3 regions of the Moritella sp. F3 genome follow, and region 1 is predicted to be linked to each of the others. Evidence: predicted binding sites of a transcription regulator. Region 1 holds the regulator's gene; each other region holds the start of a gene.
The links. Region 1 encodes sigma-54, which starts transcription at its own class of promoters, with help from an activator protein. Its sites were predicted from a motif close to GTTGGCACGNNNNTNGNNT; they were not measured.

Region 1 (7,848 bases):
GCAGGTCTGGCAGATCGTGAACTGATGGCGTTTGCACCGACAGACTTAGACTTATGTCACCCGATTGATATCAAACCTGAGTATGCGATTGAGCAAGCGTGCCTGACTGAACGTTTAGCGTTAGCGCAAGATCCTCGTATTGTGAACAGCGAAGGTGCGTTTACCAGTCACAGCAGTATTAAAGTCTACGGTAATAGCCATGGCCTGGTAAATGGCTACGCGAGTACTCGCCATAGTATGAGTTCGGTATTGATTGCCGAAGAAGATGGCGCAATGGAACGTGATTACGGCTACTCAATGGCGCGTGACGCAAGTAAACTGTGGACACCTGAACAGATAGCTACTGAAGCTGTTAATCGCACTGTAGACCGCTTAGGTGCACGTAAGATTGATACCTGTAATGTCCCTGTCATTTTTCACCATGATGTTGCTAGTAGCTTAATGGGCCAACTTGTGATGGGTATCAGTGGCGGTAGCTTATACCGTAAATCATCCTTCTTACTGGATAAGTTGGGTGAGCAAATTTTCCCTGAATGGTTAAACATCCAAGAACGTCCACATATTATGGGTGGCTTAGCATCCTCTATGTATGACGCTGAAGGTGTACGCACTAAAGATTTAAATGTGGTTGAGCAAGGTATCTTAAACAGCTACTTATTAACGAGCTACAGCGGCCGTAAGTTAGGTATGCAAACAACCGGTCATGCTGGTGGCATTCATAACTGGAACGTGACAGGTAAAGGCGAAACATTAGGTCAACTTTGTCGTCAAATGGGCACGGGCTTATTAGTGACTGAGCTGATGGGACAGGGCGTGAATATTGTTACCGGTGATTACAGCCGTGGCGCGTCGGGTTTCTGGGTTGAGAACGGTGAACTGCAATATCCTGTTCACGAGATCACGATTGCGGGTAACTTAACTGACATGTTTAAAAACATTGTTGCAGTGGGTAGCGATATTGATGTGCGTAGTAGCATTTTGATGGGGTCTACATTATTAGAATCAATGCAGATCGCGGGCAACTAGTGATTAACTGTAAAAAGTATTGAATATAAAAAGCCTGTGTTATGAAACACAGGCTTTTTTATTTATAAGACTATGTGATGTAAATACCGTCGTTATTTAAGCGCCGTAGACCAACGTTGCCATGCCTAAGAAGGCAAATAGACCAACTACATCGGTAACCGTTGTTAATGCCATACCGCCTGCCAATGCCGGGTCGATATTGTATTTTTTCATCACCAGGGGGATCACGACGCCAGCCAATCCGCCCATCGACATATTAATAAACATCGCGCCACCAATGATCAGGCCAAGAGATGGGTCGCCTTTCCATAATGACACGATAATAGCGATAGAGATGGCCCAGATAGCGCCATTCAGTGCCCCTACCATGGCTTCTTTACCAATTAACCAGCGACTATTCTCATCACTAATATGGCCAACCGCCATACCACGGATAACCAGTGCAAGTGTTTGATTACCAGCTATGCCACCCATGCTAGGGACAATGGTCATCAAAATAGCCAATGTTGCTAGCTGTTCTAAAGTTGCTTCAAACATATTCGAGACGGATGCGGCTGTGAGTGCCGCGATTAAATTAACCCCAAGCCAGAGTGTACGACGCTTGGTACTTTGGATAACGGGAGCAAAAGTATCCTCGTCATCATCCATACCGGCCATACCCATCATGTCATGCTCGGCATTTTCACGGATAATATCAACCACGTCATCAATGGTAATACGACCGAGTAATTTCCCTGAGTCATCAAGTACGGGGGCTGAGATCCAATCATGACGCTCAAACAGTTTGGCTACTTCAGAAGTATCCATCGTGGCTGGTAAGGTTTCAGCTTGACGATCCATGATGGTGCTAATAACACTGTTGGGATCTGTCGTGAGTAGCATGGCTAAAGGTACATCGCCAATTAATCGGTCATCTTTATCGACAACGTATAACGTATCAGTGGCTTCAGGTAATTCTCCACGCAAACGAATATAACGTAAGATCACATCAACAGTGACATCAGGACGTAAAGTAATGGTGTCCGTATCCATGATGCTGCCGGCAGTATCTTCTGGATAGGCCATAGCAGCTTCTAGACGATGGCGATCTTGAGTGTCCATTTGCGTGATAACTTCTTGATAGATGCTATCGGGTAGACTGCGGAGAATATTGGCGAGGTCATCGGTATCCAAACCTTCCGTTGCAGCAACCAGTGATTCAGTATCCATCAGTTTTAGAATGCTGGTCTTGGCGTCTTCATTTAGCTCGTCAAGGATCTCACCTTGCATTTCAGAGTCGGTTAACCGCCACAAGACTTTACGGCCAGCTGGTGGTGATGATTCGAGTAATAATGCAATATCACAAGGGGGCGTTTGGTTGAGCATTCGTTTTACGTGAACAAACATACCGCTGTCGAGCGCTTCATTCATTTCACTTAAACGCAGGTGTGTACTGTCATGCTCCATTTGTTCTAGCATATGTCGTCCCCATTCTTATTATTCTTGTGCAAGACCTTGCCCGCTGATGCGGACAATTCTAGCTTAATCTGTATTTATAATCAGCATTTACATAAAATATCATAATTCATTATATGGTATTGATAATACGTTGGCTAAGGTAGTGCTTAGCTGATCTTGTGTTTGTTTTTTTCTAATGTCTGGTGACGGGTTTGCACGATTCGATCTTGCAGTTTAAAGTATTTCGCTAGCTGCTCTGCAATAAAGACAGAACGGTGTTGGCCGCCAGTACAGCCAATTGCAACAGTGACATAGCTGCGATTATTTTTTTCTAACAGCGGTAACCAGGTCGTTAATAAATTTTCGATTTGCAGTGCAAAACTCATTACTTCTGGTTGTTGGCTGAGGTAACTAATCACCGGTTCATCCAGACCTGTATACGGTTTTAATTCTGGGATCCAGTGTGGGTTAGGTAAAAATCGCACGTCGAATACATAGTCAGCATCCATTGGTAGGCCATGTTTGAAACCAAATGATTGGAAGACCAACACCAATTGATTATTTTTCTTACCTAGAATACGTTCTTTGATTTGCTCGCTCAGCTCATGAATATTGAGCTCGGTGGTATCGATTTTCAAATCAGCATGCAAGGCGATAGGGCGTAAGCGTTTTTCCTCTATTTCAATTGCTTGAGATAGCGATAACTCATCTTTGGTTAATGGATGTAGTCGTCTCGTCTCGCTGTAGCGCTTAATAAGTACAGCTTTATTGGTATCGAGGAATAAACTGGTTAGGTCGGTGCTGGCTTTTAGCGCCGTAATAATGTCATTTAATTCTTTTTTGTCAGTTGGGAGGTTACGTACATCGATACTGACAGCCACTTTTTCAGTTTTTTCATTTAAGGTTTGTAGTAGCTGTGGGAGCAAGGTAACAGGTAGGTTGTCTACACAATAGTAGCCTAAGTCTTCAAGTACCCGTAAAGCAATTGATTTACCGGATCCTGATTGGCCGCTGACGATTATTAATTTCATGTTCTGTCCCCATATCTGCGCAGCGAATATATCGTTACCATAGCTAAAATTAGGTTGCTAATTTTAAAGCTGTAGCAATATAAAAGAATGCTCATTATCCCGTAATTGGTGTGGATATGATATGTTTTAATTATGTCAGCGTTATTAATACTTAAAGTAATACCTAAAGGAAAAGTGGTTTTCCTTTAGGTTATTTGTTGTGGGGCTAAAATTAATGGCGAATTAATTTTTCTTTGTGTTTAATGACCTGCCTATCGAGTTTATCCATTAAGCCATCAATTGCAGCATACATGTCGTTATGTTCATGTACGGCAAAAATTTCCCCCCCATTTAAATGTATTTTTGCTTCTGCAACCTGCAGTAATTTTTCGACATTTAAGATCACGTGGATATTGTTTATGTGATCGAAATGTCGTTCTAATTTGGAAAACTTGCTATCAACGTAATCTTTCAGTGAATCTGTAATATCTACATGTCTACCTGTTAAATTAATTTGCATATACGTCTCCCTTATGAAGGTTAGGTGAGTCCTATAATAGACTCTTGCGCTGATTAGATGGCGGTATGCTCAGTGCTTCTCGATACTTTGCAATAGTACGTCGAGCGACCTTGATACCTTGATCAGCAAGTAAATCAGCAATCTTGCTGTCACTTAATGGCTTGCTGGCATTTTCTGCCGCGACCAATTTCTTAATTAATGCTCGGATAGCGGTTGATGAACATTCGCCACCGTTGTCCGTGCTTACATGACTTGAAAAGAAAAATTTCAATTCAAAGATCCCACGTGGGGTATGCATAAACTTCTGCGTCGTCACACGTGATATCGTGGATTCATGCATCTCAACTTCTTCGGCAATATCGTTGAGTACCATAGGTTTCATGGCTTCATCACCATACTCAAAAAAATCAACCTGTCGCTGGACGATACTTTTTGTCACTTTTAGTAAGGTGTCATTACGACTTTCTAAACTTTTAATAAACCACTTTGCTTCTTGGACGTGGGTGCGAACAAATTGCCCATCGCTGCTGTTGCGGTTACCTGTCGAAAGATTAGAATATTCATTGTTCACCTTTAATCTTGGCACAATGTCAGGATTTAACTCTACCACCCATTGATTATTTTTTTTCTTTACTAACACGTCAGGTATAACGTAAAGCCCTTCTGTTTGATCAATGACATTGCCTGGTCTTGGTTCCAAGCTCTGAATTAATTGCATGATCTCTTTGAGCTGGGGTTCTTTTAATTTTGTTTTACGGCTTAATTGACGGTAGTCGCGATTGCCTAATAAATCCATATGAGATTGGATTATTTGCTGACATTCGCTTAACCAAGGGGTATTTTTAGGTAAATGTTGGAGTTGGATCAATAAACATTCTTGCAGTGAACGTGCTGCTACGCCGATGGGATCAAAGTGCTGAATACGTTTTAGTACCGCTTCGACTTCGTCTAATTCAATCTTGGCATCGTTGTTAGCGTCCACTTCTTGGTGGTCGATATCAACGCTGTTCAGGATCTCTTCACAAGTTTGAGTGAGATAACCGTGATCATCAATACCGTCAATAATTGCGACTGCAATCGCGTGATCGATGTCAGAAAAAGGGGTTAGCTCCATTTGCCACATCAAATGTTCGTATAAACCTTCGCTGGTTTCACCTTGGTAAACTTGATCTAGGCCATCAATTCCGGCGCTGCCGCTACTGTGGTTTTGTATTTGTGGGGTGTAAACGTCATCCCAGTTACTGTCATTGGGTAGTTCATCGGGCATCGATTCACTGGCAAGCGCATCGCCCACTTCAATTTGACTGCTATCGGTCGGCGCTGCATCATTATTAGCATCATGGTTGTGGTCATCATGCGCGTTATGATTATCTGCGTCGTTAGCGGGCGACTCATGAGGATCTTCTTGTTCTAATAGTGGATTGCTATCTAGCGCTTCTTGGATCTCTTGCTGTAACTCCAAGGTCGATAGTTGTAATAATCGAATCGCTTGTTGTAACTGTGGCGTCATTGCCAGAGATTGACTCATCCTAAGTTGTAATGATGGCTTCATCTAACGACTACTCTCTCTTCCTTAATGCGGCTAAATATCAATATCAAACTATAGTCGGAATTGATCTCCAAGATATACTTCTTTTACTTTTTCATTGGATAAAATTTCTTCAGAAGTACCTGAAGCGATCAAATGTCCATGGCTAACAATATATGAATGTTCACATACATCAAGCGTTTCACGTACGTTATGATCGGTAATTAACACACCTAAACCGCGGTCACGTAAATGCTGAATGATTTTCTTAATATCGCCAACCGAAATTGGATCTACGCCAGCAAATGGTTCATCCAATAAGATAAACTTCGGATCTGCAGCGAGTGCGCGAGCAATCTCTACACGACGGCGTTCACCACCTGATAAGCTCATACCTAAACTGTCGCGGATATGGGTGATATGAAATTCTTCTAATAATTCTTCTAATTTTTCTTCACGTTCAAAACGGCTTAATTCTGTGCGTAATTCCAAAATAGCCATGATATTTTTTGTTACTGATAAGCGGCGAAAAATAGAGGCTTCCTGTGGTAAGTAGCCAATACCTTGCTGTGCGCGAATATGCATAGGCTCATGGGTTAATTCTTGGTCATCGATGAAGATTTGTCCATGATCTCGCTTTACTAAGCCAACCACCATGTAAAAGGTAGTGGTTTTACCTGCGCCATTAGGCCCAAGTAAGCCAACAATTTGGCCGGATTCAACTTCCAGACTCACATCTGAAACCACTTTACGTTTGTTGTAACTTTTTGCTAAGTGTGATGCTTTTAAACGCGCCATATGAATTTACTTACTCTACTTAGTTTTGGTGTCTTCAGGAGTGAAAATAGTGATCACGCGATCGGATTCATTTTTGCCACTCTCGGCTATCATTTCTTGTTTATCAATTTGGTAGATGATCTTGTCACCTTTAACTTCACTATCAGCTTGGCGTAAACGGGCATTCTTTGACAAGGTTAAGCGTTTTTTGCCAAGTTCATAGCGGATCTCGTTAGACTCAGCGTTAATTTTTTTACCGTCATCTAGTTCTTGGTAAAAAGTAGCTACGTTCCCCGTCGCTATCATTACTTCGGTGCCTTTGCCGTTAGAGCTTAATACCGTTAGTTTATCAGCATGAATTAATATAGTGCCTTGAGTTACCACCACATTATCATAAAAGATAACGCGGTTCTCTTTAATAAACACTTCTTGACGTTTGGCATTCACGACAACATTTTCTTGGAAATCAGACTCTAATGCGAGTGCTGAATTACTCATGAATAATGTTAACAGTAAAACTTTATATTTTTTCATCATTAGTATAAATCGCTTCAACTTGCTTAAGGATTGTCATGTATTCTTGTTTTAAATCACCTTCCAGGCCAATGCCTGTTTGATTAAACAAGTCGCCAGTAATGGTAATTAATTGATCGCTACGCACCAAATTTTCGGCGAGTTCTAATTGTAAATAACTGGTTGTGATGACATCGATATAATCATTTTTAGCCATGTTTTTGATGATAACATCATCGCGTAATATGGCGACATCTTCACTGCTAAAGTTACCTTCTTTAGCTTTGATCTTCCACGTCGCTTGTGCATTTTCATCATAAAGGATGATAACGGGGTTAGTGAACATTGTCATGCCTAACTCACCATAATGCTCCATGCTATCTGCAAAAGTGCGACGTATAATTTTTCCTTCAAGGCTAAATTCAACGCTACGGAGAACTTGTGCAGTAAAATCAGGTTGATATTCGGTTGATGTTGGTGCTGTTATTTCTTCATTAGGCGAAAAAAATCGCCATATCCCAAGGGCACACAAAAAGAGGATTACTATTCCTACATTTTGTCGATTCATACCGAAGTACCTTGTGCTTGGTCTAAAATCCCTTTCGCTAATAAGATCAGGTCTGCGAGTTCTCTTACTGCGCCAAAACCACCGCGAATAGAGGTGCTAAAATCAGCACCTTTTTTGACTAATGGGTGTGCATCTGCAACCGCAACACTGAGCCCACATAGATTCATTACCGGTAAATCGATAACATCATCACCAATATAGGCTACATGTTCTGGTGATATGTTTAATTTTTCAAGCAGCATGTTAAAGGCAACGACTTTGTTGTCCTGGCCTTGATAGACGTGCTTAACCCCTAACCCTTGCATACGGTTAGCGACAATCGTTGATTGACGGCCGGTGATGACCGCGACTTCAATACCTGCATTAAGTAGCGATTTAACCCCAAAACCATCACGGGTATGGAATGCTTTCAGCTCTTCGCCATCGTTACCCATATACACTCGACCATCAGAAAAAACACCATCTATAT
Region 2 (7,848 bases), on a different contig from region 1:
GTATTGCCTGATGACAAAATGAAGGTGAATCGTGAGGTTCAGCAATTAACATCATTTCGTGAAATCAACTTGCTAGAAAGTTATGCTTTGTTGGGAAAATTTGACATCATTTTTTGCCGAAATGTACTTATTTATTTTTCACCAAAGATTAAAAGTCAGATCCTGAATCAATTTGCCGCATCGTTAAAACCGGGTGGTTATTTATTTTTAGGTGCATCTGAGTCATTAACAGGCCTAACAGATAAATTCGAAATGGTCCGTTGTAATCCTGGCATTGTTTACAAGCTTAAATAATCTATCTTGCGGTGAGTTAGCGCATGAACATGGATGTTCATTTATTGGCGGTAACTAGCCCAAATACAGCGTCAAAAAATTGTTTTACAACGCTTTTTCTTTATCTCTTCATTTAATCCTGCTCTACCCCTCTTGTAATACTCCCTTGTGATAATTTAATGCAAACTTTAAGTCATTGCTTTTTATGGTTAAATTTTTTTAATTTGATTTTACAATAATGCAGGCAATAAAAATTATTTTTGTGGCACATATGTTGCTTTTATCATTTGTATCATCGTAATTATCATGCGATTGATTACGATATAAATGTTTAGGAGGCGTTCATGGCTATTAATTTTGATAATGCATTAGGTATACACCAGTATTCTGTCGGCGTAAGAGAACGACGCGCAGAAGTACTCGCGAGTAATATCGCCAATGCGGATACCCCAGGTTTTAAAGCCAAAGATTTAACCTTTAAGGATGCATTAGCAAGTGCAACTCAGGGGTCTAGCTTTAACTTATCAAATACCAGTGAGCGTCATATATCAGGTGGCAGAGGTATTGCATCTGATTTGCAATTTAGAGTCCCTAACCAACCCGATACCGGTGACGGCAATACTGTTGATGTGCAAGAAGAGCGTTCTAACTTCATGCAAAACAGTATGGAATATCAAGCATCACTGTCATTCTTAAGCAGCAAGTTTCAAACACTGAGCAAGGCAATTAAAGGACAATAATTATGAGTTTATTTCGAGTCTTTGATGTTGCCGGTTCGGCAATGAGTGCACAATCAGTACGTTTAAATACTACCGCGAGTAATCTTGCTAACGCAAATAGTGTGAGTAGCAGTGCTGATGAAACGTATAAAGCCCGTTATCCAATCTTCCAAGCACAATTAGATCAGGCTAATGCAGCTCAAAATGAAGCAGTTGGCGTGAATGTTGCAGGGATTGTAGAGAGTGATGCACCATTAGTTAATGAGTTTAATCCTAATCATCCATTGGCAGACGAAGATGGTTATGTATATCGCCCTAATGTAAACGTTATGGAAGAGATGGCCAACATGATTAGCGCATCTCGTTCATACCAAACTAACGTGCAAATAGCTGATTCTGCTAAACAAATGTTAACTAAAACATTGGCGTTAGGTAAAGGTTAATAGAGGTATTTGGTTGTGACGACAATTAGCAATAACATAGCTGACTTTAGCAGTCAGTTTAAAACCGAGAAAAAGGATGCGGCAGAGCAGGCGGCAGAAACTACCCGCAAAGAGCTCGGCCAAGAAGACTTTTTCTCGTTACTTACGCAAGAACTGGCTTATCAAGACCCGTTCAAACCGGTAGAAAACTCGGAGATGGTGGCGCAAATGGCGTCGTTTACCACCGCTGATGGTATTTCTAAGATGGACAGTAAGTTTGAGCAGTTAAATACGATCATGAGCTCGAACCAAGCACTGCAAGCGTCAAGTTTAGTCGGTAGCAAGGTACTTGCGCCTGCATCGTCGGCATTTTTATCTGCGGATGAGAATGTATCTGGACGTATTGATTTACCGCAGGGCGCACCTAATATGCGCTTACAAATAGCCAACCAAGTTGGTGAAGTGGTTAAAGTGATTGATATGGGTGAACAGAAGGCCGGTGCAATTCCTTTTGATTGGGACGGCACTGACATGAACGGCAATAAAGTGGCGGAAGGAAGTTACCGCTTGAAGGCATCAGCGTCGATAGACGGCAATGCCCAAGACCTTAAAATATTAAGTTTCCAGCATGTTGAAAGCGTTAACATTGGTAATACTGGTAACGGCATTATGCTGAACTTAAAAGGCATGGGTAGCTTACCATTGAGCCAAGCAACAGAAGTAGCCTCGAAAAATTATTAAATTTATTGAATAAAAGGAAAATTTATGTCATTTAACATCGCCTTGAGTGGGATCAACGCTGCTCAGAAAGACCTTAATACAACGGCAAATAACATTGCTAACGTTAATACCACGGGTTTTAAAGAGTCGCGCGCTGAGTTTGGTGATGTGTATGCAACATCGATTTTCTCTAATGCTAAAACATCGGTTGGTAACGGTGTGGCAACTGCTCATGTTGCGCAGCAGTTTCAACAAGGTAGCTTGAATTTCACCGAGAACTCGCTGGATTTAGCGATTAACGGTAATGGTTTCTTTGTTATGTCAGACGGTCTTGAATCAATGGATCGTAACTACACGCGTGCTGGTGCATTTAAATTAGATTCAAATAGTTTTGTGACTAACTCGGCGGGTAATTATCTACAAGTTTATGATGTGAATGATGATGGTTCTCCAAAAGCGGTGAGCATGGCGTCAACAAAACCGCTGCAAATACCTGATACCGCAGGTGTACCAGAATCAACGAGTAACGTTGATATGACAATGAATTTACCAGCTACTTCACCAGTATTAGATCCGACGAAGTTTGATCCGGCAGATAGTACGACGTTCACATCAGCGACGTCAGTATCAATTTATGATTCACTCGGTGAGTCACATACTTTGTCTACTTATTACATTAAAGATGGTACAGCGGGTGCACCTGCAAACTCTTGGTTAGAGTTTAACTATGTGGATGACCAACCAATTGATATCGTGGGTGGCCAAGCTGTGGCTGCTGCGCCTGGTACACCAGCTAAACCGGCTGCGTTAAGACTGACGTTTGATTCATCTGGTTTATTACAACAACAGCTGCCAGCCATTGCTGAGACTGTGCCACTCGGCGCGATTTTAACCAATGGTGCGGATACCACTCAGACTGTTAAAATCAATATTAATAATCCGACTCAGTTTGCTTCTGCGTTTGAAGTAACAAAATTAGAACAAGACGGCGCGACAGTAGGGCGTTTGACCGGTATTGATATCGGCCCTGATGGTATGGTTGCGGCGAGTTACAGTAATGGCCGTAATGATAAGTTAGGTATGATTGCCATGGCTAAGTTTGCTAACGAACAAGGTCTAAGCCAAACAGGTGATACCGGCTGGCGTGCATCGCAACTTTCAGGTAATGCGATCGCAGGTGAAGCGAACTCTGGTACCTTTGGTAAAATTAATTCATCGGCACTCGAACAGTCAAATGTAAACTTGACCAGTGAACTGGTTGACTTAATTACGGCACAACGTAACTACCAGGCTAACTCAAGAACCTTAGAAGTGAACTCTAAACTGCAAGATACGGTATTACAGATCCGTTAACGTAGCGGGTTGATAAGCCATTTTGATAAAAAGCCACCCTATTTAGGGTGGCTTTTTCATTTTGGCACTTTAATTGCTTTATCACTGGTATTAGACGGGTAATTAACGATTTCAACGAAAAGTGACAGAGGATTGACGAATGGACAATATGCTTTATATCTCGATGTCGGGTGCCAAAGAAAATATGAATGCATTGGCTGTTCGTGCCAATAATATCGCCAATGTGAATACGCATGGCTTTAAATCTGATTTTGAACAAGCACGTTCAATGCAAGCTTTTGGTGAAGGCCTACCTACTCGTGTATTTGCGATCACTGAAAGCCCTGGGCAAGACTTTACCGGTGGTGCATTACAACAGACCGGCAATGCATTGGATGTTGCGATCCAAGGCGATGGTTGGTTAAGTGTCATGGATGATCAGAATAAAGAAAGCTATACCCGTAGTGGCAGTTTACACATGGGCCCTACAGGTGAGTTATTAACATCATCAGGTCGTCCTGTTATCGGTGAAAATGGTCCTATCGTTATACCGACACCCGTTGAACAAATTAAAATTCATGCTGATGGTCGTATCGAGATCCGTCCGCAAGGCGCACCAGCAAACGCATTGGAAGAAGTTGATCAATTAAAATTGGTCAACCCCGATGTTCGCAATTTAGTGAAAGGCTATGATGGTATGTTTCGACAAGCTGACGGCACGCCTGCCGCAGTTGATTTAAACGTCCAAGTGGCAGGTGGTGCACTAGAAACCAGTAATGTAAGTGCTGTTGGTGAACTCACCGGCATGATTAATCTGCAACGTCAGTTTGAAATGCAGATCAAAATGATGAAGACAGCAGAAGAGAATGACAAAGCATCAGATTCACTATTACGGATCAGCTAATTCTCATTGATGAGTCCACGAACAGTATAAATTAGACGAGGAAAACGTTATGAATCCGGCATTATGGATAAGTAAGACAGGCTTAGAAGCACAGCAAACAAATATTTCAACCATTTCAAATAACTTGGCCAATGCCAGCACCGTTGGTTTTAAGAAAGAACGCGCAATTTTTGAAGATTTGCTCTACCAAGCGGTGAATCAACCGGGTGGTCAATCGACTCAAAACACGAAATTACCATCAGGTTTAATGGTTGGTTCGGGTGCGCGAGTTGTGGCAACGCAAAAAGATCACTCACAAGGTAACATGCTAACGACAGATAATTCGTTAGACATGATGGTGAGTGGCCGTGGTTTCTTCGAAATTGAAATGCCAGATGGTACTACGTCATATACCCGTAACGGTCAATTTACCTTAAATGATGAAGGGATTATTGTGACTCCGGGTACTGGTTATCCGTTACAACCACAGATTCAAATTCCAGCTGACGCGCAAACGGTGACAGTATCGGAAGACGGTGAGATCTCCGTCAGCCTACCTGGGCAAACGAACAATCAAACCGTCGGCCAGATTAATATTTCTGACTTTGTTAACCCTGGTGGTTTACAGCCTATTGGACAAAATATGTATATCCAAACGGGTGCCAGTGGTGATCCGGTACAGGGCTTACCAAGTAATGAAGGCTTGGGTAAATTAGTGCAGGGTGCGATTGAGACATCGAACGTCAACGTAACGGAAGAATTAGTGAACCTGATTGAAAGTCAGCGTGTATACGAAATGAATTCCAAAGTAATATCAGCCGTTGATGAAATGCTAAGTTACACCAATCAACAGCTTTAATTTAGCTACAATATAGTTAACCGTTAACTCTTATGATCGAGAATTGTTATGCGTAATTTTATCTTTGCTGTTTTTGTGCTTATGCAACTTGCTGGTTGTTCGTCTTTAGTTAAAGTAAAAGAAAATGTGGTCACTAAAAATCAAGATGCCACTAAAACTGAAGACGCGAAAGAACCTGCTGATGTGAATGAAACACCACAGCAAGATTCACCTGATTATGCACCGATTGTACCCGATGATAATCCTGTACAAGCAAAAGTGACGGGTTCGTTATTTAATCCGCAATACAATAATAATATTTTTTCAGACATTAAAGCACGTCGTGTCGGCGATATTATCACTGTGACATTAACAGAATCGACGAGTGCTAAAAAACAGGCCAGCTCAAATCTAGGCAAAGACAATTCATTCGAACTAGACCCAGTCAGTTTGGGTGGCGAAGATGTAGTGATCGGTGGTTATAAAATCGAAGGTAGTCTAAACCAAACCAGTTCTTTTTCGGGTAACGGTTCGGCTGATCAAAGTAACAGCTTAGAGGGTAATATTTCAGTCACAGTTGTCCGTGTACTACCCAATAACAACCTCGTCATACGGGGTGAGAAATGGTTAATGCTCAATAATGGTAATGAATTTATTCGCCTTACTGGTTTATTGCGTCCACAAGATGTAGACGCTGACAATAAAGTTAATTCAGCGCTGATCGCGAATGCTCGAATTCAATATGGCGCGGTTGATGATTTAGGCGAGGCGCAAATACAAGGCTGGGCAACTAAATTCCTTAACGGCAGCACATGGCCTTTCTAAGCTATATTTAATGTAGATGTAGATGTAGATGTAGATATCAAGCGTATATCGTAATGATGCCAGCTCTAATATATTCAGACCAGGTGTGTAAACGACATCTTGGTATGACAATTGCTTTTAGCTATATAACTGAGATTATTTAGCCGTTGTCATAATTTTGGCAGTTAAAATACAAACCAAAATAATGACAGGGCAGCAAATAATGACAATTTTTATAGCACAGGTTATCTAGATGAAACTATCAACACGGATCAAGTTAGCAACTCAAGTTAAGCTACAGCAAAATATATTGCTGGGGATGAGTATTGTCTTGTTAAGCTTTTTTGTGCTTACCATTAATTCCGCTAATGCTGCTCGCATTAAAGATATTAGTTCTGTGCAAGGCGTTCGAGATAACCAATTAATCGGTTATGGTCTGGTTGTTGGTCTACCGGGTACCGGTGAGAAAAGTAACGCCTTTTCTGAGCAAAGTTTTAAAACCATGTTGAATAACTTTGGCATCACCATGCCAGAAGGTGCGAAAGTCAAAATTAAAAACGTGGCTCCTGTTGCGGTGAGTGCGGTATTACCAGCATTTACCAAACCAGGTCAAACCATCGATGTGACTGTTGCTGCTATTGGTGAAGCAAAGAGCTTACGTGGTGGTTTATTACTGCAAACGTTCCTGAAAGGTGCTGATGGCCAGGTGTATGCATTAGCACAAGGTAGCTTGGTTGTTGGTGGTCTTGGTGTTGAAGGCCGAGATGGTTCTCAGATAACAGTGAATACCCCGACTGTTGGCCGTATTAGTAGTGGTGCTATTGTGGAGAAAGAAGTTCCGACACCATTTGGTGATGGTGACTTTCTGACATTCAATTTACATCGTGGTGATTTTTCTAACGCCAAACGTTTATCGGATGCAATTAACAATCTTGTAGGCCCTAATACCGCTTACCCTATGGATGCAACGTCAGTGCGTGTGCTCGCACCACGTGATATTTCACAGCGTGTGGCTTACTTGGCGACATTGGAAAACCTCGAATTAAAAATGGCGGATGAATCAGCCAAAATTATTGTTAACTCTCGTACTGGTACTATTGTTATTGGTCAAAATGTCCAGCTTAAACCAGCCGCGATAACCCATGGCGGTTTGACCGTGACCATTAATGAAACGCAAGAAGTATCACAGCCGAATGCGTTTGCTAACGGCGAAACAGTCGTGACCAATAAATCGACCATTAATGTGACGCAAGAAGATGCGCGTATGTTTAAGTTAGATGCAGGCGCGACCCTCGATGATTTGATCCGTGCTGTAAACCAGGTCGGTATTGCGCCGGGTGACTTAATGTCCATTTTAGAAGCGCTGAAGGATGCAGGGGCGCTGGACGGGCAATTGATTATTATTTAAGGCGATAAGCTAGCTCAGTTTAAATCTGTTGTTGGATCCGTTATGTAAAAGCGCTATACCCCTGATGTGGTTTAGCGCTTTTTTGTGCCTATTTTTTATTAATCCGTTAGTTGGTCTAAGAATTGCTTTGTTATCTATGACGATTAGCGTTAATCCGTTTTTTACATCTTAAGTTGTTGATTCTATTGTTTTGAATAGCGACAGATAAATGGCAGTGATATTGACTTATATATTTTGTAGCAGAATAACTGACTGAAAAATAACGATCTAAACTAATCACTTGAAATAACGATCTAAATAATACAATCGAAAAAAGTAACGGGCTGGGTATGGATAATTCATTTAAAACAAATGTGAACAGTAACGTCTTAGATACGCATAATCTGGATTCTTTGCGTAAGCGTGCGCAAGGCAATGATGAAGGTGCGTTAAAAGAAGTCGCGCAGCAA
Region 3 (7,848 bases), on a different contig from region 1:
CCTAAAATTCGAGATACAAGAAAACAGATGGTGCGGAATGGTAGTTCAGTTGGTTAGGCTATTTACAAAAAAAGGCGGCCTGTCACGCTGCCGAAGGCTTCGCGAGTTCGAGTCTCGTCCACTTCCGCCAATAAACAACGAAAGCCTGAATCGAAAGATTCAGGCTTTTTTTGTGCCTGAAATTCAGGCATGCAGAAACACAGATTTTGCAGAGTGCTGTATTTTATTAAACGTATTCAGTTGATTGGACGCTTTATAAAAAGATAAGCGGGCTGACACGCCGGAGGCCGCGAGTTGTGGTTTATAAAAAGTCGTCCACTTTCTCTTTGCCAAAAAACAACGAAAGCCTGAATCATTGATTCAGGCTTTCAGGCTTTCAGATAAATATGACGAATCTTATTTCACTTCAAGCATTCGCGCTAACTTAGCACTCATTATTACCTTGTTGTCTTACTTGCCAAGTTAATGTTGGGGTTATACGGATAAATGATAAATCATTGATGTATTGCTGAACTCTTGTGCTACACCATGCTTCTGCTGCTACTCGATTTGTAATTACTGAAGTACTAAAGCACTGACCTTCATCTGCACTCTTAAATATTAAACTAGAGGTGGTCAATACATCACAAGTCACGTAAGAAGCTTCTTCGTAAGCATCAATTGTTTTTGTTTCAGTATTCGTTACACCTTCTTTGCTCGCTACGGTAAGTACGACACTATAAGGCCCTTCTGATGGATACGTTGTAGAGGCTGTAATACCGATTGCAGACTCTCCGTTACCAAAATCCCAGTAATAAGACGCGATATCGCTGCTCTGGTTTGAACTTTCGTTTGCATCGAAGTTTACAACTAACTTATTCTTTGTGTAGTTAAATCTAGCCGCTGGTGTTGTTGTTTCATCCACCACGTTAATAGCCATTGCTGTTTCTGCTTGGCTATTGTCTTCTGCGGTGACTTTTAAATGGACAATATATTCCCCTGCTTGACTAAAAGTGTGGGTGACTTGAGACCCTGACATCTCTTGGCCCTCAATTACCCATTCAATTTGAGATAAAGAACCTTCACTATAGCCTGAAGAGTCGCTATTAAACGTATATACCGTTTTTTCTCTATCCGTGATATCTATCACTGCTGTTGGTGATACTGGTTGCGTTGCTATATCTTCTGCACTGATTGCTACATCTTTTGAGTACTGAGCCAAAGCTTCGCCAGACTGATCCTCTATTATTAACTTTATTTTGTAGGTAGCAGCTTCTCTAAACTGATACTGAGGTGCGCTCTCGGGATAGAGTGAGGTTATTTGACCTTCACCTTCTAAGTTTACTGACCAGTTAAAGGTCACGTTATCTGTGGATTGTTCAATATTATTTACGGTATAAACTGAACTGAAATTATAAATGGGTGAGTTTATACCATTAGGTGTGGCAGAGTAACTCACGGACGATATCGTATTTATTTGCTCATCTTTATCGTCACTATCAAATACATCCTCAGAACCGCAAGCTGTAAGCGTTGATAATAGTGCTACCAGTAGTAATTTTTTCATCGTATCTCTTCCATGAGTTGAGGTTTAAAGTAACAGATCCATCTTAGCTACTTGGTTTGGAAGCACATTATCATTATTACTGTTTATAAGAAGTACTAATTTAGTCGTGGTACAAAACGTTGTGTCACCTTTTATTTGTTACTTTATTGGAGAGATTTAATGGATTTTAAATAGATTAATATCAGATTTAATCATTTAGACTTAAGAGTGCCTAATTAGTAGTAATCATTAACCATTAAAAATAGATAATGTCTTACATGATTTTAAGATATGAGTAGTTATTAAAATTGAGACTGAGATCTCAAAGTAACAGGGTTGTAATAGTCGTGTAACATCTGCACTGGTTTGGTGTTAGTAATTGAATGGTTGCACTATTATGGGGCTTGTTCGAAGTGTTTAAATACATTATTCAACTTAAGTTGTTGAATAATAAGGTTTAAAATAATTGGCACGGAGGTTGAATTAACTTAAGTATATAGATTTTCCATATACTTATGCAAGGAGCTCTTATATGAAGCTAATAAGCGCAATCATTAAACCGTTTAAACTCGATGATGTACGTGAAGCTGTCGCAGATTTCGGTGTTGAAGGGTTAACTGTTACTGAGGTAAAAGGTTTTGGTCGTCAAAAAGGTCATACCGAACTTTATCGTGGTGCAGAATATCAAGTTGATTTCTTACCTAAAGTTAAGTTAGAAATTGCCACGCAGAGTGAAAACGTTGATCGCCTCATTGAAGCTATTAGCAGTGCTGCTTACACAGGTAAGATTGGTGATGGTAAGATTTTTGTTTACGACCTAAAACAAGTTGTGCGTATCCGTACGGGCGAAATGGATTCAGAAGCAATTTAAAGGAATAAATTATGCAAGAATTAACAACTACAGTTACTGAGCTGCGTTTTGCACTCGATACTTTTTACTTTTTAATGTCTGGTGTACTAGTTATGTGGATGGCTGCAGGTTTTGCAATGCTAGAAGCTGGTCTGGTTCGTTCTAAGAATACCACTGAAATTTTGACTAAGAACGTCGTGCTTTATTCAATCGCATGTATTATGTTTTTATTAGTCGGCTATAACATCATGTATGTTGATAATGCTGAAGGTGGCATCATCCCATCATTTGGTTCATTAATCGGTACAGCATCGGAAGGCGCTGATCATTCGTTAGAATCAGACTTTTTCTTCCAGGTAGTATTTGTTGCAACTGCAATGTCGATTGTATCTGGTGCGGTTGCTGAACGTATGAAGTTATGGGCTTTCCTTGCTTTCACGGTTGTTTTAACAGGTGTTATTTATCCGATTGAAGGTTATTGGACTTGGGGTGGTGGTTTCTTATCTGAAGCTGGTTTCTCTGATTTCGCTGGCTCAGGTATTGTGCATATGGCTGGTGCATCAGCTGCACTAGCGGCGGTACTTTTACTGGGTGCTCGTAAGGGGAAATACGGTAAAAATGGTGAGGTTTATCCAATCCCTGGTTCAAATATGCCATTAGCGACATTAGGTGCATTTATCTTATGGATGGGTTGGTTTGGTTTTAATGGTGGTTCACAGCTATTAATTTCAGATGTTGAAAATGCAACGGCTGTCGGTGCAATCTTTGTAAATACCAATACAGCGGCTGCTGCCGGTGCTGTTGCTGCACTGCTCATCACTAAATTGATGTGGGGTAAAGCGGACTTAACGATGGTTCTTAATGGTGCGTTAGCTGGTCTGGTGACTATTACAGCTGACCCGTTAAGCCCATCGCCAGCATTTGCGACCTTATTGGGTGCATTAGGTGGTGTGTTAGTTGTCTTTAGTATCGTAGCATTAGATAAAGCGAGAATTGATGATCCCGTTGGTGCTATCTCTGTACACGGTGTGTGTGGTTTATTTGGTCTAATGGTTGTGCCATTTAGCAATACCGATGCGACGTTTGGTGCTCAACTATACGGCGCTGCAATTATCTTTGCATGGGTGTTTGGCGCAAGTATCCTAGTTTGGGCAGTACTTAAAGCGACAATGGGCATTCGTGTTACTGAAGAAGAAGAAGTAATAGGAATGGACATGGCGGACTGTGGTATCGATGCTTACCCTGAGTTTGTATCAGTTAAATAAAGTTATTTAGTACTTAGTTAAAAACAAAGCTTGGCACTTGCTGAGCTTTGTTTTTTTGTTTCTGAATAAAGCTAACACTGAACTGTAGGTATTATTACGAACGCTCATGATTAGAATCCCACCTTTACCTGTGATATTATTTACCCTGTTTCCACATTAGAATTATAATTTTTCATGTTACTCATTATCGATAATTACGATAGCTTTACGTTTAATTTATTCCAATACTTCTCTGAACTTGGTCAAGAGGTTATCGTTAAACGTAATGATGAAATTTCACTTGCGCAAATATCCTCGCTGTCTCCAGACTATCTTGTTATCTCTCCTGGTCCTTGCACACCCAATGATGCGGGAATATCATTGTCAGTTATTGAAGCATTTTCTGGGAAGATACCTATTTTAGGTGTTTGTCTTGGTCATCAAGCTATCGCGCAAGTATTTGGTGCTAATGTGATAAAAGCTAAAAAAGTAATGCATGGCAAAACATCAGCAATAAAGCACAAAGGTAAAGGCGTGTTTACGGGATTAAATAATCCTTTGACTGTGACGCGCTATCATTCTTTAATTGTTGAAACCCTCACATTAAACGATGTATTTGAAATTACTGCTTGGACAGAAAATGAGGCTGGTGAATTTGATGAAATCATGGCCTTTAAGCATAAATCGTTGGCATTAGAAGGCGTGCAATTTCATCCTGAAAGCATTCTGACTGAGCAAGGTAAAGAGCTACTAAATAACTTTCTTATGCGTAATTTATAAATTTCTATTACATTATCCAATATTAACTTGACCTGTGATTAAATATCTATAATTATTGAATATATATGCGATATGATTTGGCATTTAAGTATTTAGTTATTGATTTTACTGAGAGGGAAGGAATATGACCAAGAATGTAATAGGTGTAAGCCGGAAAGATTTTGATACTGTCATGGTGCCTAATTACGCACCAGCAGCGATGATCCCTGTTCGTGGTCAAGGCTCTCGACTGTGGGATCAAGATGATAATGAATATATTGATTTTGCGGCTGGTATTGCTGTTAGTTGTTTAGGTCATTGTTACCCTCCTTTAGTTGAAACGTTACAAACACAAAGCCAACAGCTGTGGCATGTCAGTAATTTACTGACCAACGAACCAGCCTTAAGACTTGCGACTAAATTAACTGACGCGACATTTGCGGAGCAAGTCTTTTTTGCTAATTCAGGCGCCGAAGCAAATGAAGCTGCATTGAAGTTAGCACGTCGTTATGCACTGGATAATTTTGGTGATAAAAAAGATCAGATTATAGCCTTTAATCAAGGTTTTCACGGTCGTACTTTCTTCACGGTGACTGTGGGTGGGCAAGCTGTGTACTCTGACGGTTTCGGCCCTAAACCTGGTGCAATTGAACATGTTGATTTTAATGATCTAGCTGCTTTAGAATCGCTTATGAGTGATAACACCTGCGCTATTATGATGGAACCTTTACAAGGTGAAGGCGGGATCCATGCTGCTAGCCAGCAATTTATGATTGGCGTTCGTGCGTTGTGTGATAAATACAATGCGCTGTTGATATTTGATGAAGTGCAAACTGGTGTCGGTCGTACAGGAACCTTATATGCTTATCAAAATACGGATGTTAAACCGGATATTTTAACCTCAGCTAAGGGGCTTGGTGCTGGCTTCCCTATTGCAGCGATGTTAACAACGGCGAATATCGCGAAAAGTTTACGTGTCGGTACCCATGGTAGTACTTATGGTGGCAACCCATTAGCTTGTAGCATTGCAGAGGTAGTTGTTGATACTGTCAATGATACTGCTTTTCTAGCACAAGTTAAGGCTAAGTCAGTTATCTTTAAAAATGCTTTAGCTGCGCTTAATCATCAACACGGTATTTTTGCTGATATTCGGGGTGAAGGGTTATTATTAGGTGCTGAGTTAACTGAGCAGTATGAAGGTCAGGCTATCGCTATTATGAATTTGGCTGCTAAAGAAGGCTTGTTGATATTAGTGGCTGGCGCGAATGTATTACGCTTTACACCTGCACTTAATATACCTGACAGTGACATCCATGTCGGGATGCAAAAACTGAGTCTTGCTATTGAAAAATGGTTATCGGCTTAGCCGTTAATTATAATGAACATTAAAAGTGACATGTTATAGGTGGAGTAAACAGTGAAAATAGCATTTATAGGTTTAGGTGTAATGGGTTATCCGATGGCGGGACATCTGCAGAATGCTGGACATGATGTCGTGGTATTTAATCGTACAGCGAGTAAAGCGGCAGCATGGGTGGATAAATATAGCGGTGAACGAGCCTCTACGCCTCATCTAGCAGCAACTAACGCTGATTTAGTACTTATGTGTGTTGGTAATGATGATGATGTACGCAGCGTTGTTTACGGTGATGATGGCGTGCTGTCGGCAATGACAGCCGATACGATACTTATCGATCACACGACCACATCAGCATTATTAGCCGAAGAGCTATCTACTGCCTGTGCTAAATCAAAGGTTCATTTTCTGGATGCGCCAGTGTCGGGTGGGCAAGCGGGTGCTGACAATGCTCTGCTGACAATTATGACCGGTGGTGGAGCCTGTGCATATGAGCGTGCTTTGCCTGTATTGGATATTATGGCGAAGAAAGTTACCTTGGTTGGTGCTGCCGGAGCTGGGCAAAAATGTAAAATGGTTAATCAACTTTGTATCGCGGGATTGGTGCAAGGTTTGGCTGAAGGTATTAATTTTGCTAAGAATGCGGGATTAGATGAACATGTCGTTCTTGATGTCTTACGTAATGGTGCTGCACAATCTTGGCAGTTAGAAAATCGTACGTTGACGATGGCTCAGGGGAAGTTTGATTTTGGCTTTGCTATTGATTGGATGCGTAAAGATCTCGGAATCTGTTTCGAAGAAGCAGAGCGTAATGGCTCTTTAGTGCCGATTGCGAAATTAGTCGATGGGTTTTATGCCGAGTTACAGGATTCTGGTGAGCAGCGTAGTGATACGTCAGTCCTGATTAAACGATTACATAAATCATAATATGCGTTAACGAATAAACTATAGCGAATAAAAAAGGCGTCTGACTGTGAGTAACATGTCAGGCGCCTTTTTATTAGCTGAATAAAATGATTGAATTAGCGAGTGCCAAATACCACAATCGTTTTACCATGAGCTGAAATAAGCTCTTGTTCTTCAAGCATCTTCAAGATACGGCCAACAGTTTCACGTGAGCAACCCACGATCTGTCCAATTTCTTGACGCGTAATTTTAATTTGCATACCGTCTGGGTGAGTCATTGCGTCAGGCTGTTTTGCTAAGCTTAGTAATGTTTGTGCAATACGGCCTGTTACGTCTAGAAATGCTAGATCACCCACTTTCTGGCTTGTCGTTTGTAAACGTTCTGCCATTTGTCCTGATAGACGCATTAGAATTTCAGGGTTAACTTGGATTAACTGACGGAATTTCTTATATGAGATCTCAGCTACTTCACATGGTGATTTAGCTCGGATCCATGCGCTACGTACAGGTTCTTCAGTATCTTCAAATAGGCCTAATTCACCCATGAAGTCACCTTGATTTAGGTAAGAAAGGATCATTTCTTTACCTTCTTCGTCCTTGATTAGAACTGCCACAGAACCTTTAACGATAAAATATAAAGTTTCTGCTTTTTCTCCAGCATGGATCAAAGTACTTTTTGAAGGGTACTTGTGAATATGGCAATGAGATAAGAACCATTCTAAAGTAGGGTCGGATTGTGGCTTGCCGATAACAACCATGGGTATTCCTCTGTAAGTTATTATAATCGCAAATTATGTCCGTGTTGCGATATTTTAATTTTATTATTATTAATGACTTGATAGCATAAGAGACAATAACACTAATAAGCAAGAACTGAGTTGATCTCAGTTCAATATCAACGTGAATATATCATTTTTTGAATATTGACTTGCTGTTTATTTGTGACTTTAGACTATATTTGGGATATGAGACAGCATTATACCACTCTTGTGGTATTTAATATTGTTCAATACCTTTGAATTAGACATTAACTAGGTGTTTTATGAAAGCAAATGTGAAGTGGATCCAAGAAATGCAATTAATGGGCACGTCAGAAACGGGCCATGGTCTGTTAATGGACGGTGATCGCAACGGTATTGCGGCAAGCCCAATGGAAGTTGTACTGATGGGGATGGGCGCGTGCAGCTCGATTGATGTTGTTGATATT

Region 2: the regulator sigma-54 is predicted to act here: its motif matches at 3,548-3,566, upstream of flgF (flagellar basal-body rod protein FlgF).
Region 3: the regulator sigma-54 is predicted to act here: its motif matches at 1,991-2,009, upstream of glnK (P-II family nitrogen regulator).

Annotation. Positions count from the first base shown of each region.
Region 1 covers NZ_BLRL01000009.1:117,586-125,433, reverse strand. Annotated here, with positions in the region: gene pmbA (metalloprotease PmbA) at 1-1,026, shown strand, start outside; gene mgtE (magnesium transporter) at 1,123-2,484, opposite strand; gene rapZ (RNase adapter RapZ) at 2,631-3,494, opposite strand; gene hpf (ribosome hibernation promoting factor) at 3,706-3,993, opposite strand; gene JFU56_RS15345 (RNA polymerase factor sigma-54) at 4,025-5,545, opposite strand; gene lptB (LPS export ABC transporter ATP-binding protein) at 5,594-6,319, opposite strand; gene lptA (lipopolysaccharide transport periplasmic protein LptA) at 6,335-6,796, opposite strand; gene lptC (LPS export ABC transporter periplasmic protein LptC) at 6,819-7,379, opposite strand; gene kdsC (3-deoxy-manno-octulosonate-8-phosphatase KdsC) at 7,376-7,848, opposite strand, start outside.
Region 2 covers NZ_BLRL01000004.1:245,873-253,720, forward strand. Annotated here, with positions in the region: gene JFU56_RS09625 (protein-glutamate O-methyltransferase CheR) at 1-294, shown strand, start outside; gene flgB (flagellar basal body rod protein FlgB) at 618-1,013, shown strand; gene flgC (flagellar basal body rod protein FlgC) at 1,016-1,435, shown strand; gene JFU56_RS09640 (flagellar hook assembly protein FlgD) at 1,451-2,155, shown strand; gene flgE (flagellar hook protein FlgE) at 2,180-3,487, shown strand; gene flgF (flagellar basal-body rod protein FlgF) at 3,627-4,370, shown strand; gene flgG (flagellar basal-body rod protein FlgG) at 4,420-5,208, shown strand; gene JFU56_RS09660 (flagellar basal body L-ring protein FlgH) at 5,257-6,012, shown strand; gene JFU56_RS09665 (flagellar basal body P-ring protein FlgI) at 6,245-7,399, shown strand; gene flgJ (flagellar assembly peptidoglycan hydrolase FlgJ) at 7,729-7,848, shown strand, end outside.
Region 3 covers NZ_BLRL01000007.1:216,769-224,616, reverse strand. Annotated here, with positions in the region: gene JFU56_RS14065 (PKD domain-containing protein) at 425-1,546, opposite strand; gene glnK (P-II family nitrogen regulator) at 2,058-2,396, shown strand; gene JFU56_RS14055 (ammonium transporter) at 2,408-3,640, shown strand; gene JFU56_RS14050 (aminodeoxychorismate/anthranilate synthase component II) at 3,815-4,399, shown strand; gene JFU56_RS14045 (aspartate aminotransferase family protein) at 4,539-5,744, shown strand; gene JFU56_RS14040 (NAD(P)-dependent oxidoreductase) at 5,796-6,662, shown strand; gene crp (cAMP-activated global transcriptional regulator CRP) at 6,758-7,399, opposite strand; gene JFU56_RS14030 (OsmC family protein) at 7,684-7,848, shown strand, end outside.